One region of the Herbaspirillum sp. Her2 genome, then DNA from elsewhere that is predicted to be linked to it. Evidence: predicted binding sites of a transcription regulator. Region 1 holds the regulator's gene; each other region holds the start of a gene.

Region 1 (4,208 bases):
CCTTGATGTGGACGTTGATTTCCGCTTTTTGGCGCTTTTCCTTTTCTGTGAGTTTATCTACGCTCAGGATCACGCTGACGTCGATCACGTTGTCGAAATGGCGCTTGATACGCGAGAGCTTGCTTTGCACGTATTCCCGGATGGCGGGGGTCAGTTCGAGGTGGTGTCCACTGATGGTCAGATTCATACAAGACTCCTATCGTGAAGTCACTGGAGGTTCGTGCAATCGATCCTGCTGCAGCTGTACCACGGGCACGGTCTTCGTGTCGGATGGCGCGGGCATCAGTCGGATGCTTGCCTGAACACAGCAACGGTACTGCAGAAAAACTGAGGAAAAACTCAGAGGGACTTGCGGAGATTGACCGGCGGAATCTTCAACACTTCGCGGTATTTGGCGACTGTGCGTCGCGCGACCACCATGCCTTGTTCTGCCAGCATATCCGCAATCTTGCTATCGGATAATGGGGTCTGCGGGTTCTCGGCTCCTATCAACTGTTTGATCAGCGCCCGTATCGCGGTGGAGGATGCTTCACCTCCGGTTTCAGTCGCGACATGGCTACCGAAGAAGTATTTCAACTCAAACATTCCATGCGGAGTGAGCATGTATTTCTGAGTCGTCACGCGAGAGATGGTGCTCTCGTGTAGACCCAGTGTATCAGCAATTTCACGCAGCACAAGGGGGCGCATGGCGACTGCCCCATGTGAAAAGAAGTTTCTTTGACGTTCCACAATAGCCTGCGCGACGCGCAAAATTGTATCGAAACGTTGCCGCATGTTCTTGATGAGCCACTTGGCTTCCTGCAACTGCGACGACAGCGAACCTTCTCCCTTGGCTTGCTTCAATGCACTGGCATACATCGCATTGACGCGCAGCTTGGGCATGACCTCATGGTTGAGCATGACCTGCCAGCCGTTCTTTGTCTGCTTGACAATCACGTCCGGCACCACATAGTCCGAGGCATCGCGCGCGAATTCCGCACCCGGATGCGGACGGCACTGGCGGATCACGGCCTGCGCTTCACGCAGGTCTTCGTCATCGCAATCCAGTGCCTTCTTGATCTTGTTGAAATCGCGTTGTGCAAACAGCGGCAGGTAATCCTCCACGATCCTCAAGGCCAGCTTGCGCGTCACGAAGGGAATCTTGGGCAGGCGGCGGATCTGCAGGGCCAGGCATTCGCCGGCACTGCGCGCACCGACACCCGCCGGGTCCAGGCTCTGCAGCAGCTTGAGCGAAATCGACAGCTCTTCCATGTCGATGCCCAGCTCTTCGGGCAGGCGCGCGTGGATGTCTTCCAGCGGCTCTTCCAGATAGCCGCTCTCGTCGAGCGCATCGGTGAGCAGTTCCAGCAGCGCACGATCACGCAGGGTGCGTGCGGTCACGCGGATCTGTTCCAGCAGGTGTTCGCGCAGGGTCAGTTCGTGCGCTTCGAGTTGTGGACGGGCATCGTCATCGTCTGGCGACTTGCCGCTGCGCGCGACGTCGTCGAAGCTCCAGTCGGCATCCCCCGTGACACCGGCTTCCGGCGCGTTGTCCTGGTAGTCGAAGCTGGAATCGCCATCGCTGGCGGCCGGGGCCGCTTCGCCGCTGCCTTCGTGACTGGTTTCGGCAACGCCGCTGGAGGGCGAACTGGAGACCGCGCCATCGGCCAGCAGACGTACCGAATTGTCGAGCGCGTCGTCGAGGCGTTCCAGCAGGGGATTATCGGAGAGGATCTGTTCCAGTTCCTGGTGCAGTTCCAGCGTCGACAGTTGCAACAGTCTGATCGACTGCTGCAGTTGCGGCGTCAATGCGAGGTGCTGCGAGGTACGTAACTGGAGCGACTGTTTCATCTGTCTTTCTGAAAGCGGCGTGGCCCGCTGGTTGCTCTGCCGGTCGTTGCGTATTGCGTATTGCTTGTTGCGTATTACGTGATGTGCACTCTGTATTTCTTCAAGCGTATCGGGCAAGCCGACTGCACCGCTTACATGCGGAAATGCTCGCCCAGATACACGCGGCGCACCGACTCGTTGGCGATGATCTCTTCCGGATTGCCGCTGGCCAGCACCGTGCCCTGGTTGATGATGTAGGCGCGATCACAGATGCCCAGCGTTTCGCGCACGTTGTGGTCGGTGATCAGCACGCCGATGCCGCGTTCCTTCAGGAAGCGCACGATGCGCTGAATCTCGATCACGGCAATCGGGTCGATACCGGCGAACGGTTCATCCAGCAGCACGAAGCGCGGATCGGTGGCCAGTGCGCGGGCGATCTCGACGCGCCGGCGTTCACCGCCCGAGAGCGACAGCGCCTGGCTTTCGCGCAGCTTCTCGATCTGCAATTCGTGCAGCAGGTTGTTGAGGCGGCCTTCGATTTCATCGCGCGAGAGCGGCTTGCCCTCTTCCCGGCGCAGTTCCAGCACGGCGCGGATATTGTCTTCCACCGTCAGCTTGCGGAATACCGAGGCTTCCTGCGGCAGGTAGGACAAGCCCATGGTGGCACGCTTGTGGATCGGCATGCGCGAAATGGACGCGCCATCGAGGTCGATCTCGCCACCATCGGAAGGCACCAGTCCCACGATCATGTAGAACGAGGTGGTCTTGCCGGCCCCATTGGGGCCGAGCAGGCCGACCACCTCGCCGCTGCGCAATTCCATCGAGACATCGCGCACTACCTGGCGCGCGCCATAACTTTTCTTCAGGCCGCGAACGACCAGCGAGCTGACTGCCATCGTTACTGATCCTTTCCGCTGTCGCGACGCGTTGCAGGCTGCGCGGCGTTGTTCTTGCCCGCGGGCTGGGCCGACGGGGTGGCCGGCGCGGTGCTGCCTGCCGGCGGCGGATTCTTGGGCTGGATCACCGCAGTGATGCGGCCTGCGCCCGGCTTGCTCTCGCCGGTGGCGGTGTTGTTCACGGAATAGAATTCGGCGCGGCTGTCGTAGGAGATGAATTCGCCGTTGACTTCATCGGTGATGCGATCGCCGTCCATGCGCTGGATGTGCGCGCGCTGGAACAGCTTGGAGATTTCGGTCTGCTCCGAATACTCGATGCGCTCGGCCTGGCCTTCGATCCACAGGTTGGGACCGCCGTCACGCTTCTGGCGGAAGTTGGCCAGCGCGCCCGGGGCCGCATACAGCACCGCATTTTCATAACCGTACTGGTCGGTCGTCAATACCACGCGGCCGGCCTTGATGATCAGCGTGCCGCGGGTCATGACCACGTTGCCGGTAAAGGTCTTCACCTGGCGCACGTCATCGTAGACCATCTGGTCTGCCTCGATGTTGGTCGGCTTGGTGGAGTCCGCCTTCTCGGCGTTGGCCACGCCGCACACGGCAGCCAGCATCAGCATCGGCAGTAAGAATGAGCGTTTCATTGGGTTCCTGTCTGATCGGTTCTTGGCGTTTTTATCCCGGAGTCATCCGGCTTAGCGTTTCTTCGGAGTGGGCTCGTAATAGCCGCGGACATTGCCGAACAGCTGCACCACCTGGGTCGCATTGTTGGCCACCATGCCCACGCCGTTCAGGCGCGTGGTGCCCATGGTCATGGCCACCGGCTTGTCGGTCTTGACGATTTCATCGTCAGGCAACAGCAGCAGGTATTCCGACACCAGGTGCATCTGCTCGCGGCCCTTGTAGGGCGCGCGAATGGCGTTGGCGTTGCCGTACATGTGGATCTGCGTCTGGTCGTCGGTGACGCGCGCGGTATCCGAGTAGAGCTCCATCGGTGCCTGGTTCTGGTCCAGGTTGTGCACCACCGGCTTGGTGATCTCGAAGGAGTCATCCGTGGGGTAGTGCACCATCTTCGTTCCCGCAACGTCATAGCGCGGCAGACCGGTCGGGCCCATGCGCACGTAGTTGAAGTTTTCCAGGTAGTAGTCGGGTTTGCCACGCGGACGCTGCGCCGGTTGCTGGTCACCCGCGGCCCGCATGGCCTGCATCACCCAGAAGCTGCCCAGGGCACCGGCGATCAGGATCACCAGAATCACCGCCAGGCGGATGCGCTCGGCGTTGCGTTCTCCGCTGCGCCCGCTCATGCCAGGTACGGCGCGAGGGCCGCCTCGTAGTTGCCTTGTGCTGCCAGCACCAGGTCGCAGATCTCGCGCACGGCACCATGGCCGCCGCTGGCCTGGGTCACGTAGTCGCTGCGCGACTTCACCTCGCGATGGCCGTTGGCCACGCAGGCCTTGAATCCGACGCGGGTCAGTACCGGCAGGTCGATGATGTCGTCGCCCAGGT
Region 2 (4,208 bases), 2.1 Mb from region 1:
ATTTCGCCAATTTCGTCCCGAACGGGCCGCTCAGACCACCGCCGGCTTGATCAGCGGCTGCTCGGCGAGGGTGCTGCGGATCAGGCCCAGGGCGTGCTGCAGGTCACTGCGGCTGGCGACGCCGCCGATGCACACCCGTACCGCCTGCAGCGGGGCCGCTGTCACCGAGAAGGCGTCCACGCCCACCACGGCCACGCCGTTGCTGCGCATCTGCGCCGAAAAGCTGCTGGCCTGCCAGCCGCCGGGCAGCTTGAGCCACAGATGGAAGGCCTCCGCTTCCGAGGCATAACTGTGCTCGGGGAGGATGCGGGCCACGATCTTCTGCCGCGCCATCGATTCCTTGCGGATGTTGGCCAGCGCCAGGTCGGCCACGCCGTCGCGGATCCAGTGTGTGGCGAGGGTCGAGGTGAGTGGCGAGGCCATCACCGTGGTGGCGCGCAGGGCTGCGGTCAGGCGCGCGGCGGCGGCGTCGTCGGGGGCCACCATGTAGGCAATGCGCAGGCCCGCGCCTACGCTTTTGGCCAGGCCGGTCACATAGTAAGTCAGCTCGCTGCCGATGCTGGCGATGGCCGGCGGCGCTGCGCGTGGCAGGAAGCCATAGGCGTCATCCTCGATGATGGCCACTTCATAATGGCGCGCAATGTCCACCAGCGCCTGGCGGCGTGACAGCGAGGTGGTGCAGGTGGTCGGATTGAGCAGGGTGGGATTGCAGTACAGCGCCTTGGGCGCATATTGCGCGCAGGCACCGGCGAAGGCCACGGCATCGATGCCTTCGTTGTCCATCGGCAAGCCGACCAGCTTGATGTTGAGATGGCCGGCCAGCGCCCGCAGGCCGGGATAGGTCACGTCCTCGCAACAGAGCACGCCGCCCGGCCCGACCAGCATGGTCAGGATGGCCAGCAGCGCACATTGTGCGCCCGGCGTCACCAGCACCCGCTCCGGTTCCACCACCAGCGCGCGCCGGCGCAGCCAGAGCGCGCCGGCCTCACGATCCTCAGTCGAGCCGCCGAAATCCTGATAGCGCAGCAGATCACGCAGGCGGCCGTTGACCTTGTTCCAGCCCGCCTGCATCAATTCCATCAGCTCCGGCGACTCCGGCTCGGGCGGCATGTTCATCGACATGTCGACGTTGGGCCGGCCTTCGGTCACGCGCGGAATGCGCGGCCGGCGCTTGCCGCAGACGAAGGTGCCGCGTCCCACCACCGAATCCACCAGGCCGCGCCGATGCGCTTCCGTATAGGCGCGGGCCACGGTGGTGAAGTCCAGGTCCAGCAACTCGGCCAGCTTGCGCTGCGGCGGCAGACGCTGTTCGGGTTGCAGGTGGCCGGTGGCGACATCCTCGGCAATCGCATTGGCGATGGCCATATAGAGCGGGCCGCCGCCCTTCTTCAACTTGGGAACCCACACGCTGCTGTGCTTGGACATGGTGCCTTCCTTGATTGCCGGCGTTCAATATTGACTGCATCGAAACATCTCATTGAATGCAAGTTGCATTCCATCCAATCGCCGCCGCGGTTGTCGCCAATTGCACCGTCGTGCATCACGTCGCGCGCCCTTGCGCACCAACTCAACACATCTCGCCGCGCCAGAGTGCAAGCGGGTTTGCGCGGTGTTGGCGAATTGTATGGAGCGATTGAATGGATTGCTTCGCCAGGGTCAAAAAACACCTCGCCGATCATGATTCGCCAAGCCGCACCGATGCTGGCCTGCGCCTTCGCGTGGAGAGATTGACGGGATTTTTATGCAGTCAATTCCTGCATTGACGGGGTGCCGGTGGCACGCCTGATGCATTCAATGCCAGCGTCGCGGCGAGGTCGCCGGACCACTTCCCCAAGTGCCGACCCACAGCAATCGAGAGGAGTATCACCATGCCCGCAGTCACCAAAGCAGCCCACGCCCCCGGCGATTTCCTGGTGGATTATGAAGAGAAGGTATTCGAAGACGTCAAAGCCCAGCCGGGCGAAAAAGCGCTGGTGACCTTCCACACCGTGGCATTCGAAGGCTCGATCGGTTTCGTCAATCTGTTGCAGGCCACGCGCCTGAAGCGCAAGGGTTTCGAGACCTCGATCCTGCTCTATGGCCCCGGCGTGACCCTGGGCGTGCAGCGCGGTTTCCCGACCCTGGGGGATGAGGCTTTTCCCGGTCACCAGAACTTCAACAAGCAGATCGTCAAGTTCATGGAAGAGGGCGGCAAGGTCTACGCCTGCCGCTTCGCGCTGCAGGCTTTGTACGGCCATGGCGAGCCCTCGCTGATCCCGGGCATCCGTCCCATCAATCCGCTGGACGTGCTGGACCTGGTGCTGCTGCATCGTCGCGACAACGCCTTCATTCTCGACACCTGGACCCTGTAAGCGGAAGGGCGGCCCATGAGCATGCACAAGAGAACGGTACGGGCGGCGGCGGTGCAGATCGCGCCCGACCTCGACAGCGAACACGGCACCGTGGCCAAGGTGTGCCAGGCCATCGCCGATGCTGCGGCCCAAGGTGCGCAACTGGTGGTCTTTCCGGAGACCTTCGTTCCCTACTATCCGTACTTCTCGTTCGTGCGGCCGCCCTTCGCTTCGGGGCCGGAACACCTGCTGCTCTACGAGCGCGCCGTGACGGTGCCCGGTCCCGTGACCCAGGCCGTATCCGCCGCCGCTCGCCAACACGGGACGGTGGTGGTACTGGGCGTCAATGAACGCGACCACGGCACGCTCTACAACGCGCAGCTGGTCTTCGATGCCGATGGCACGCTGGTGCTGAAGCGCCGCAAGATCACGCCGACCTATCACGAACGCATGATCTGGGGCCAGGGCGATGCCAGCGGCCTGAAGGTGGTGCCGACCGCCGTCGGCCGTCTCGGTGCACTGGCCTGCTGGGAACACTACAACCCGCTGGCGCGCTACAGCCTGATGGCGCAGCACGAGGAAATCCACTGCGCGCAATTCCCCGGCTCCATGGTGGGGCAGATCTTTGCCGACCAGATGGAGGTGACCATCCGCCATCACGCCCTCGAATCGGGCTGCTTCGTCATCAATGCGACCGGCTGGCTCAGCGATGAACAGATCGCCGCCATCGAGCCCGATCCCCAGGCGCAGAAGGCGCTGCGCGGTGGCTGCTGTACCGCCATCGTGTCGCCCGAAGGCAAGCTGCTGGCCGAGCCCCTGCGCAGTGGCGAAGGCATCCTGGTGGCCGACCTCGACATGGAACTGGTCACCAAGCGCAAGCGCATGATGGATTCGGTGGGCCACTATGCGCGCCCGGAACTGCTGCACCTGGTGATCGATGATCGCCGCACTGCTCCCATGTGCTCGCTGTTCCCGGCCGAACAGCCTGCTCCCGTCACTCATCCTTCCGCGAGGTTCCCTCATGCAGACAGCCGTCATCCAGTTGCATCCCCAGCGCCCGAGCCGCAAGGCGGCCGTGGAGCTGATCTCGGAACTGCAGTCCCTGGGACTGCGTCTTGACGATCCCGCTGCCGGCGCGCAGAGCCGCCGGGGCGGGGCAGGGCCGTCGGATCACAAGGCGGTGACCGTCGATGGTCACACCGTGATGATCCCGGTGCATACCGCCGGGGCCTGGTCCTCGCCCTACGTGGCCACGCAGCCGGGTGCCGATGGCGCTGCCCGCATCCTGCGCGATGGCGTCGAGGTGGGCGTGGTGTCCTTCCCGCATCAGCCGCGCTTCTACAAGATGCAGACCTTCGATGGCATCCCCTACGGCAAGATCGCCACGCTGCATGGCGCCGATGTGCTGGCCACCACCATCCTGCAGAGCTGCATCCGTTACGAGAGCCGCCGCAAGTCCTGCCAGTTCTGCGCCATCGGCCAGTCGCTGGCGGCCGGCCGCACCATCCTGCGCAAGACCCCCGAGCAATTGGGCGAGGTGGCGCGCGCGGCGGTGCTGCTCGATGGCGTCAAGCACATGGTCATGACCACCGGCACCCCCAATGCCACCGATCGCGGCGCGCAGCTGCTGTGCGAAAGCGCCTTCGGCGTGAAGTCGGCGGTGAACCTGCCGATCCAGGGCCAGTGCGAGCCGCCGGACGACAATGCCTGGTTCCGCCGCATGGCCGATGCCGGCATCGATACCCTGGGCATGCATCTGGAAGCGGTCACGCCGGAAGTGCGCAAACGCATCATGCCCGGCAAGGCCACCGTACCTGTCGAGCGTTACATGGAGGCGTTCGCCGCTGCCGTCGAGGTTTTCGGGCGCGGGCAGGTCAG
Region 3 (4,208 bases), 1.0 Mb from region 1:
GGCCACGCGCAGCCAGCCCGAAGTGCGCCCGCCGCGCCGGCGACCGCGCGGCACCGACGTCTCGCCGGACTCGCTGTCGGACATGCCCAGCCTGTCGCCGCGCGAACGGGAAGTCCTGCGCTGCTGCCTGGACGGCATGTCGGTCACCGACATCGCGGAAAAATTCGCACGCAGCGTCAAGACCATCAGCGGGCAGAAGCAATCGGCCTTCCGCAAGCTGGGCGTGCGCAGTGACAACGAACTGTTCAAGATCGAATACCAGATCAAGGAGCTGTAAATGCCGCACCAGAGGGAAAGCGCCACTACCGGGCAACGTGAACCGGCCGTGCTGCTGGTCGATGATTCCGTCACCATTCGTTACGCCATCCAGAACCGCCTGCAGCGGCTCGGCTGCCAGGTCGATTGCGTGGCCGATGGCGGCAGCGCATTGGCCGCCATCCGGGCGCGGCCCTACGGGCTGGTGCTGCTGGATTGCTTCCTGCCCGACATCCCCGGTCAGGAAGTCGCCCGCCAGGTGCGGCAGCTGGAACAGACGCAGCGCCAGCGTCCTTATACGCCGCTGATCGGCATTTCCGCCGAAACCGACGCCCTGCATGTGCAGCGCTGTCTGGACAGCGGCATGGACGGCATGCTCCCCAAGCCCCTGCAGACCCAGGCCATCCGGCGCCTGCTGGCCCTCTGGTGCGATCTCGACAATGAAGAGGATGGCCAGGCCATGACCCCAGAACAGGAATATGGGCAGGATCTGGACCGGCTCTTCCTGCAAACCACTCGCAACGATCTGGCGGCGCTCGAACAGGCCAGCCTGCAGGGCGACAGGGGAAGGATGGTGCAGCTCGCGCACCGCATGAAGGGAGCCGCCCTGACCATGGGACGGCTGGAACTGGTGGCGCTGCTGGATTGCGTGGAAGAAGCGCTGCGCGCCGAGGCCGATGGCCAGGCCGCCATCAGCCTGCTGCTGCAGTCGCTGGCCAGTGCCCTGCAGGCGCGCAGCCTGCAGGCCTGATTCCGTCAGATTCGTTCAGGCACCCACCCACGGCAGGCCGGCCTTGCACCAGCCCTCGATGGTCTTGCGGTGGCCGTTGGTGTCCTTGTTGCCTTCAAAGCCTTCCAGGATATCGAAGCACTGCGTGTAGCCGTTTTCCGTGGCCAGCTTGGCGGCATGCTTGGAACGCACGCCCGAGCGGCACAGGAACAGCAGCACTTCACCGGGCCGGGCGACTTCCTGCAGTTGTTCGAGGAACTGCGGATTGGGCTTGCCCTCGGGGTAGAGATTCCACTGCACCGCCAGGTGCTGCGCCGCCGGGATCTGGACCACGCCGACCCAGTCTCGCTCGGCGCGGGTGCGCACGTCGACCAGCTTGATGGCGGGATCGGACTGCAGCAGGGCCAGGGCTTCCTGCGGGGTCACGGCACCGGCATAGGGCAGTTGCCCGTCGGTCGCGCGTTGGGTGGCAGTGCCGAGAATCGAATCGTTGCTCATGGGTAAAGCCTCTGAAGAAGAAGGAAGCGCGTACAAGGAAGCGCAGGAATGCCGGTGAAAGCCCCTGAAGCGCAACGAAGGCAATGAAGCCAATGAAGTCAGTGCGCCTCAAGGGAGATGATTTTAAACAATATAAACAGTTAGGCAATTTTCCCAAGCTGGTGCACGCCGTGCAGCTCATCAGGCGACTGCCCCAACACGGCGCATGCACGAAAGTGGTGCAATTCATATTCAATCACGCGAATATGCATTTGTTCGGTGCATTTTGTGAAATTCGCACTAAAATAATGCATATCTGCAGTGCCTCTGCACCGCGTGCAGCGCCCCAACTGGCGCGTCCTCCCTAAAAACTTCCATTATTGGCGCACCTGAAAGGTTGGTGGCATGGAATCTGCTATCATCCGCGACTGAGTTCGGCGCAAGACCGTTGTATCAAATGCAAAGATCCAGTCGCAGAAAACGGCTCAACACCCCAATTTATACTACTTCCTCGTTTTAGGAGATTCGCATGGCAAGGACGGCCGCAGAGGTTTTGAAGATGGTGAAGGACAACGAAGTCAAGTTTGTCGACTTCCGTTTCGCTGACACCCGTGGCAAGGAACAGCACGTTTCCGTGCCTGTTTCGCATTTCGACATCGACAAGTTCGAATCCGGTCACGCCTTCGACGGTTCGTCGATCGCCGGCTGGAAGGGTATCGAAGCCTCCGACATGCTGCTGATCCCGGACCCGAACACCGCCAACATCGACCCGTTCATGGAAGAGACCACCCTCTTCATGCAATGTGACGTGATCGAGCCGTCCGACGGCAAGGGCTACGACCGCGATCCGCGCTCCATCGCCAAGCGCGCTGAAGCCTACCTGAAGTCCTCCGGCCTGGGCGACACCGCCTACTTCGGTCCGGAACCCGAATTCTTCATCTTCGACGGCGTCCGTTGGGGTGCCGACATGTCCGGTTCCTTCGTCAAGATCGACTCCGAAGAAGCTTCCTGGAGCACCGGCGCCAAGATCGAAGGCGGCAACTCCGGCCACCGTCCGACCGTCAAGGGCGGCTACTTCCCGGTTCCCCCGGTCGACAGCTTCCAGGACATGCGTTCGGAAATGTCCCTGATCCTGGAATCCCTGGGCATCCCCGTCGAAGTGCACCACCACGAAGTTGCTGGCGCTGGCCAGAACGAACTGGGCACCAAGTTCTCGACCCTGGTCGAGCGCGCTGACTGGACCCAGACCCTGAAGTACGTGATCTGGAACGTCGCTCACACCTACGGCAAGACCGCGACCTTCATGCCCAAGCCTCTGGTTGGCGACAACGGCTCCGGCATGCACGTGCACCAGTCGGTCTGGAAGGATGGCAAGAACCTGTTCGCTGGCGACGGCTATGCCGGCCTGTCCGAGTTCGCGCTGTACTACATCGGCGGCATCATCAAGCACGCCAAGGCCCTGAACGCCATCACCAACCCCGGCACCAACTCGTACAAGCGTCTGGTCCCCGGCTTCGAAGCTCCGGTCAAGCTGGCCTACTCGGCCCGCAACCGTTCCGCTTCGATCCGTATCCCGCACGTGGCGAACCCGAAGGGCCGCCGCATCGAGACCCGTTTCCCGGATCCCCTGGCCAACCCGTACCTGTGCTTCTCGGCTCTGCTGATGGCCGGTCTGGATGGCGTGCAGAACAAGATCCACCCGGGCGAAGCTGCCACCAAGGACCTGTACCACCTGCCGCCGGAAGAAGACAAGCTGATCCCGACCGTCTGTGCTTCGCTGGATGAAGCCCTGGAGCACCTGGACAAGGACCGCGAGTTCCTGACCCGTGGCGGCGTGTTCACCGACAGCATGATCGATGCCTACATCGAGCTGAAGATGCAGGAAGTCCAACGCTTCCGCATGACCACGCACCCGATCGAATTCGACATGTACTACTCGCTGTAATCGAATCCGCATCCGGAGAAAAAGGGGAAGCTTGCTTCCCCTTTTTTTATGCGCGGCGTGCCGCCTGCTGCAGGGCAGTGCGCCCGAAAATTGCTAGTCAAAACAGATCCAGTACAACATCCGCCGCGGCAAGCCTTTGCAAGATGCAGCCAGACCGGCACGAGACGACATGACCCCAGGCATCAAGAATCCTCCCATGAAGACACCGCTCCCATCCCTCGATGGCCTCGACCTGCTGGCCTCGGCCGTGATCATCCTCGATGCCAATGGCGGCATCGTCTACGCCAATGCCGCCGCCGAGAACCTGCTGGAGAGCTCCTTCAAGGTGCTCTCGCAGCAGAAGCTCTCGGAGCTCTTCCTAAATGGCAAGGAGCTGACCGCGCTGTTCTACCAGGCCATCGAACACCAGTTCGCCGACAAGCGCCTGGACCTGGTGCTGGAGCGTGCCAACCGCGAGCCGCTGCAGGTCCACACCATCGTCACGCCCCTGGACAGCACCGACTGGCCGGTGCTGCTGGAGCTGCGCGAGAACGTCCAGCAACTCAAGCTGGACCGCGAAGAGCGCATGTTCGACCAGAGCCAGGCCAACAAGGAACTGATCCGCAACCTGGCCCACGAGATCAAGAATCCGCTGGGCGGTATCCGTGGCGCCGCCCAGCTGCTGGAGCTGGAGTTGCCCGAGCGCCACCTCAAGGAATTGCGCGAATACACCCAGGTCATCATCAAGGAAGCCGACCGCCTGCAGACCCTGGTGGATCGGCTGCTGGCCCCGCACCGCCACCCGCACATCGTGGGCGACGT
Region 4 (4,208 bases), 540 kb from region 1:
CATCGCACTGGGCGCGATCCCCGTGGGCAAATGCAATCTGGATCAGTTCGCCACCGGCCTCAACGGCACGCGTTCGCCCTATGGCGCTTGCCGCAACAGCGTGCATCCGGATTATCCTTCCGGCGGTTCATCCTCCGGCTCGTCGCTGGCGGTGGCATTGGGCTTGAGCAGTTTTGCATTGGGCACCGATACCGCCGGCAGTGGCCGCGTTCCCGCCGCCCTGAACAATCTGGTCGGGTTGAAGGCGACCAAGGGTTTGCTCTCCACTGCCGGCGTGGTCCCCGCCTGCCGCACGCTGGATTGCGTGACCTTCTTCACTGCCACGGCGGCCGAGGCCAGCCACCTGCTGGCGCTTTGCACGCAGGCCATGCAGCCCGATGAGCGCGATGAATACAGCCGCGCCAACCTGCCGCAGAACGATGCAGCGGCCTTCCAGCCACCGCGCAAAGGCTTGCGCGTGGGGGTGCCGCGCCAGCTGGAATTCCTCGGCTGCAGCGAGAGTCCGGTCCTGTTCGTGGAGGCGCTGGAGCAGATGGAGGCCATCGGCGGCGTGCCCGTGACTATCGATTTCACTCCCTTCCTGGAGGCAGCGCGTCTGCTCTACGAAGGGCCGTGGGTAGCAGAACGCTACAGCACCATCGAGGCACTGCTGCAGGAACAGCCTCAGGAAATCCTGCCGGTGATTCGCGACGTGCTGCGCAAGGCGCCGCAGTTCAGTGCCGTCGATACCTTCCGCGCGCAATATCGCCTGCAGCAACTGAAGGCCGAATGCGACCGCATCCTGGCCACCGTCGATTGCGTGGTGACGCCGGCCTATCCGCGCCCGGTGACGCTGGAAGAATTGCGCGAGCAGCCGGTGCAGCGCAATTCGGACCTGGGCTGGTACACCAACTTCATGAACATGCTGGATTACGCTGCCGTGGCCACGCCCATGAATTTCATGAAGAACGGCCTGCCCTGGGGCATCACGGTATTCGGTCCGGCCTTCAGCGACCAGAGGCTGCTGGGTGTGGCCGATGCCCTGCAGCGCGCCCATGGGCGGCCGCTGGCCGGGCAGCGTCACATCGAAAGCCGGCTGCTGGCTGCTTGAAAGAGCGAGGGCAGGGAGGCCGGATCAGGCGTCCGGCAGGATCTCGGTCAGCGACAGGATCGCCTGCGCCACTTCGGCAATGCGCCGGTTCTGGTTCATCGCATGCTTGCGCAGCAGGCGATAGGCGGCCTCTTCGTTGAGGCCCTGCTTCATCATCAGCACGCCCTTGGCGCGTTCGATGAGCTTGCGTTCTTCCAGGCTCTCGCGCACGGTGGCCAGTTCCTGGGTCAGGTTCTGCAGGCGTTCGGACTGGGTGCGCAGGATGTCGACGATGGATTGGGTCAGGTGCGGGCCCACGCCCGCGCTCAGCGAGCCGTCCGGCAACGGCTGGCCATCCAGGCCGGAGGCGAAGGCCGTCAGCGAGGCCAGCGGATCACGGTCATCGGCCTGCGTGAAGAACTGGCCCTGATGGTCCAGGTCCTTCTGCAATTGGCGGATCTTGTCCTGGCATTGCGACTGCACGTATTGCGCGAGATGGATCTCGACCCGATGCAGGCCGTCCATGCGGGTGGAGCAGCACTGATACCAGGCATCGGCCAGCTCGGGATCCAGCGGCCGGCCGTGGGCGGTGAGCAGCTTGCGGCGCAGGCGTTCCAGATCGGCCAGCGGCAGCGTGGCCTGCATGGCGCTCCATTCATTGCGGAAGCCTTCGGCGAAGGATTCGAAACGGCGCAGGGCCTGTTCCTGCATCTCGATCTGGGTCTCGATGGTCTGTTCCTGTTCGCGCGTGATCTTGCCCGTGACGAAGGCGGCAGCTCCGGCGGCCCGTTCGCGGCCGGCAAATTCCTTGCCTTGCATCAGGTTGAACAGCGCCACCAGCAACCGCGAAATCTGCGGATCCACCGCCACGTCAGCGGCTTCGAATACCAGCGCCAGCAAGGCACCCACCACGGTCTTGAAACGCTCGTAGCTGGCCGCCGGGGTGCAGGCCAGTGCGGCGACATCGGCGCGCAGCTTGGGCAGCCCGTCCAGCGCATGCAGGGCGAAGGCGATGCGGGTGTAGAGGCGAGCGCCGTTGGAGAGGGCGTTGTCGGGGACGGTGGAGCCGAGCCAGGTGTCGAACTCGCACTGGGCCGCCTGGCTGGCGGCCACGCGCTCCTGCCAGGCCTGCGCATCCCGCTCGCCGCGCGAACCGAGATAGATGTTGGACAGGCCGCGTTCCTGCTGCAGGCAATGGATGAGCTTGCCCACGGTCAGTACCAGCTGGCAGGTGTGTGCCAAGCGTTGCAGTTCTTCCGCTTCGCAGCGGCGGGCGGTGATCAGGTAGTTCAGGACTTGGCTCATGGCGGGCAGGGCTAAGAATCACAATGGCTGGCCGCATCGCGAGCAAGATTCGTGCGATGCATGGATGTCCCGGATTGTAATGGAATCGCCCCGCCCGGCGCTTCCCCTGCCAGCGCTAGCGGGCGATATACCACTCGTAGCGATGATTCCACGCCACGAACAGGTTCATCGTGATGGCGCCCACCAGCGAATAGAACACGCGATCCATCGGCAGGAACAGCGCCGCCGTCGCAAACAGCGCCAGGTCGAAACCCATGAGCAGCCAGCCGGCCTTGAAGCCGGTGCGTTCCTGCACATAGGTGGCCAGGATGCTCATGCCGCCGCAGCTGGCCTGGTGGCGGAACAGGCCGATCAGGCCAATGCCCACGCACAGACCGGCCAGCACGGCACCGACGGCGGGATCGAGATGGCTGTAGCTGATGTAGTTGCCAGCCACGTTGGTCAGGACCGACACGGCGGTGACGGCCGCCAGCGTGCGCCAGGTGAAGGCCGCACCCATGCGCAGGGCGGCCAGCAGGTAGAAGGGCAGGTTGATGAGGGTAAAGGCCATGCCGAAGCTGATCCCGGTGGCATAGGTCACCAGGAAGGCCACGCCGGCGATCTGGCCGATGATCAGGCCCAGGCTGTGCAGCATGGACATGCCGAAGGCGATCATCACCACCCCGAAGAGCTGGCCCTGCAGGTTGTCGATCCAGCTGTGGCGCACGGCCGGGGTGGCAGGAGGCGTTGCGCGCGCAGGAGGCGCGGAGGCAATCGGCGAGGAGGGCGAGGAATCCGCAGTGGAAGTCGTCATGGCAATACCAATCATCAATCGTGGATAACGAACGCGTCACGTCAATGGCTCAGCCGGCGGGTAAGCCGGATCGGCCATCGGTGTGCGGCTGCCTTCTGTCGTCGGCAGCCGCCGCTGGGGCGCATGGTAAAGGATTTGTTGCAGTGCGGCGATAGCCGGATGAGACGGCGCGGCGCCGCTGCAACACTTCCCGTCATGCAGGAAATGTGCCAATGCAAAAAAAAGCACCAACGCGGCGGAATTCACCGTGCTGGTGCAAAGAGATGACTCAGGAATGCGCAAGGCGGAACGGACTTGTTGCCGTTTGCCATTTATCTGTGCCAGAGATCAATGAGCTGTCGATGATCGATCTGGCGCATGAGCGGAAAGCGGCCTCAGAAGCGATGCCGGATCCCCAGCGCCAGGCTGTTGCCATTGTCGAGACCGGTGTACTGGTCGCGCATGACGATGCCGTAGAGATCGGTACGACGCGAGATCTGGTAGTCGTAGCCCAGCGAGACCGTATTGCGCACCGGGTTCACGCCGGTGGTGGCGGCACTGGCCGGTGGCCGTGCGAAGCCGGTCACGATGGTGTAGGGCGACACGCCCGCCGGCAGCGAGATGTTGGAGTGCGCCCAGGACAGCAATACCTTGCCCTGACCCAGCGGTACGCTGCTGCCCAGTTGCCAGGTCTTGAAGACGCGGTCGCCGTTGGCGACATCGAAGACCTGCCGCGTCTGCTCATATTGCGCAAACAGTTTGGCCAGGCCCAGGTCGTAGCTCAGGCCACCCATCCAGGAGCTCTGGCGGGTTTCGTTCGGAGCCACCCCCGGGGCCTGGTTGACCAGCAGCGAGGTGGTATCGCGCTCATAGGACAGGGTGGCTCCAAACGGGCCATTGGCATAGAACAGCGCGCTGCTGATGCGGTTCTTGCTGCTGTCGCCGGCCACCTCGCCCATGCCGTACTGGAGGCTGGCGCGCAGGCCGCCCATGTCCGGTGACTGGTACTGGATCATGTTGTTCATGCGCGTGTCGGCCCCGCCGGCTGCCGAGCCACCGCTC

Evidence for each region. The regulator sigma-54, encoded in region 1, starts transcription at its own class of promoters, with help from an activator protein. The targets are predictions, from matches to a motif close to TGGCANGNAANCTGCTTT.
Region 2: a site for sigma-54 is predicted at 1,775-1,792, ahead of ACWHXP_RS15630 (MSMEG_0572/Sll0783 family nitrogen starvation response protein). Genes of this name have one in related genera too.
Region 3: a site for sigma-54 is predicted at 1,864-1,881, ahead of glnA (type I glutamate--ammonia ligase). Genes of this name have one in related genera too.
Region 4: a site for sigma-54 is predicted at 2,414-2,431, ahead of ACWHXP_RS22595 (nitrate- and nitrite sensing domain-containing protein). Genes of this name have one in related genera too.

The regions. Positions count from the first base shown of each region.
Region 1 covers NZ_CM176331.1:5,522,221-5,526,428, forward strand. The annotation lists gene hpf (ribosome hibernation-promoting factor, HPF/YfiA family) at 1-187, opposite strand, end outside; gene ACWHXP_RS25105 (RNA polymerase factor sigma-54) at 340-1,830, opposite strand; gene lptB (LPS export ABC transporter ATP-binding protein) at 1,962-2,705, opposite strand; gene lptA (lipopolysaccharide transport periplasmic protein LptA) at 2,708-3,346, opposite strand; gene lptC (LPS export ABC transporter periplasmic protein LptC) at 3,398-4,006, opposite strand; gene ACWHXP_RS25125 (KdsC family phosphatase) at 4,003-4,208, opposite strand, start outside.
Region 2 covers NZ_CM176331.1:3,452,378-3,456,585, reverse strand. The annotation lists gene ACWHXP_RS15635 (aminotransferase-like domain-containing protein) at 31-1,425, opposite strand; gene ACWHXP_RS15630 (MSMEG_0572/Sll0783 family nitrogen starvation response protein) at 1,869-2,351, shown strand; gene ACWHXP_RS15625 (Nit6803 family nitrilase) at 2,367-3,449, shown strand; gene ACWHXP_RS15620 (MSMEG_0568 family radical SAM protein) at 3,406-4,208, shown strand, end outside.
Region 3 covers NZ_CM176331.1:911,712-915,919, forward strand. The annotation lists gene ACWHXP_RS04195 (response regulator transcription factor) at 1-277, shown strand, start outside; gene ACWHXP_RS04200 (response regulator) at 278-1,006, shown strand; gene ACWHXP_RS04205 (rhodanese-like domain-containing protein) at 1,022-1,483, opposite strand; gene glnA (type I glutamate--ammonia ligase) at 1,992-3,407, shown strand; gene glnL (nitrogen regulation protein NR(II)) at 3,604-4,208, shown strand, end outside.
Region 4 covers NZ_CM176331.1:4,984,051-4,988,258, forward strand. The annotation lists gene atzF (allophanate hydrolase) at 1-1,090, shown strand, start outside; gene ACWHXP_RS22595 (nitrate- and nitrite sensing domain-containing protein) at 1,115-2,374, opposite strand; gene ACWHXP_RS22600 (YitT family protein) at 2,490-3,167, opposite strand; gene ACWHXP_RS22605 (porin) at 3,542-4,208, opposite strand, start outside.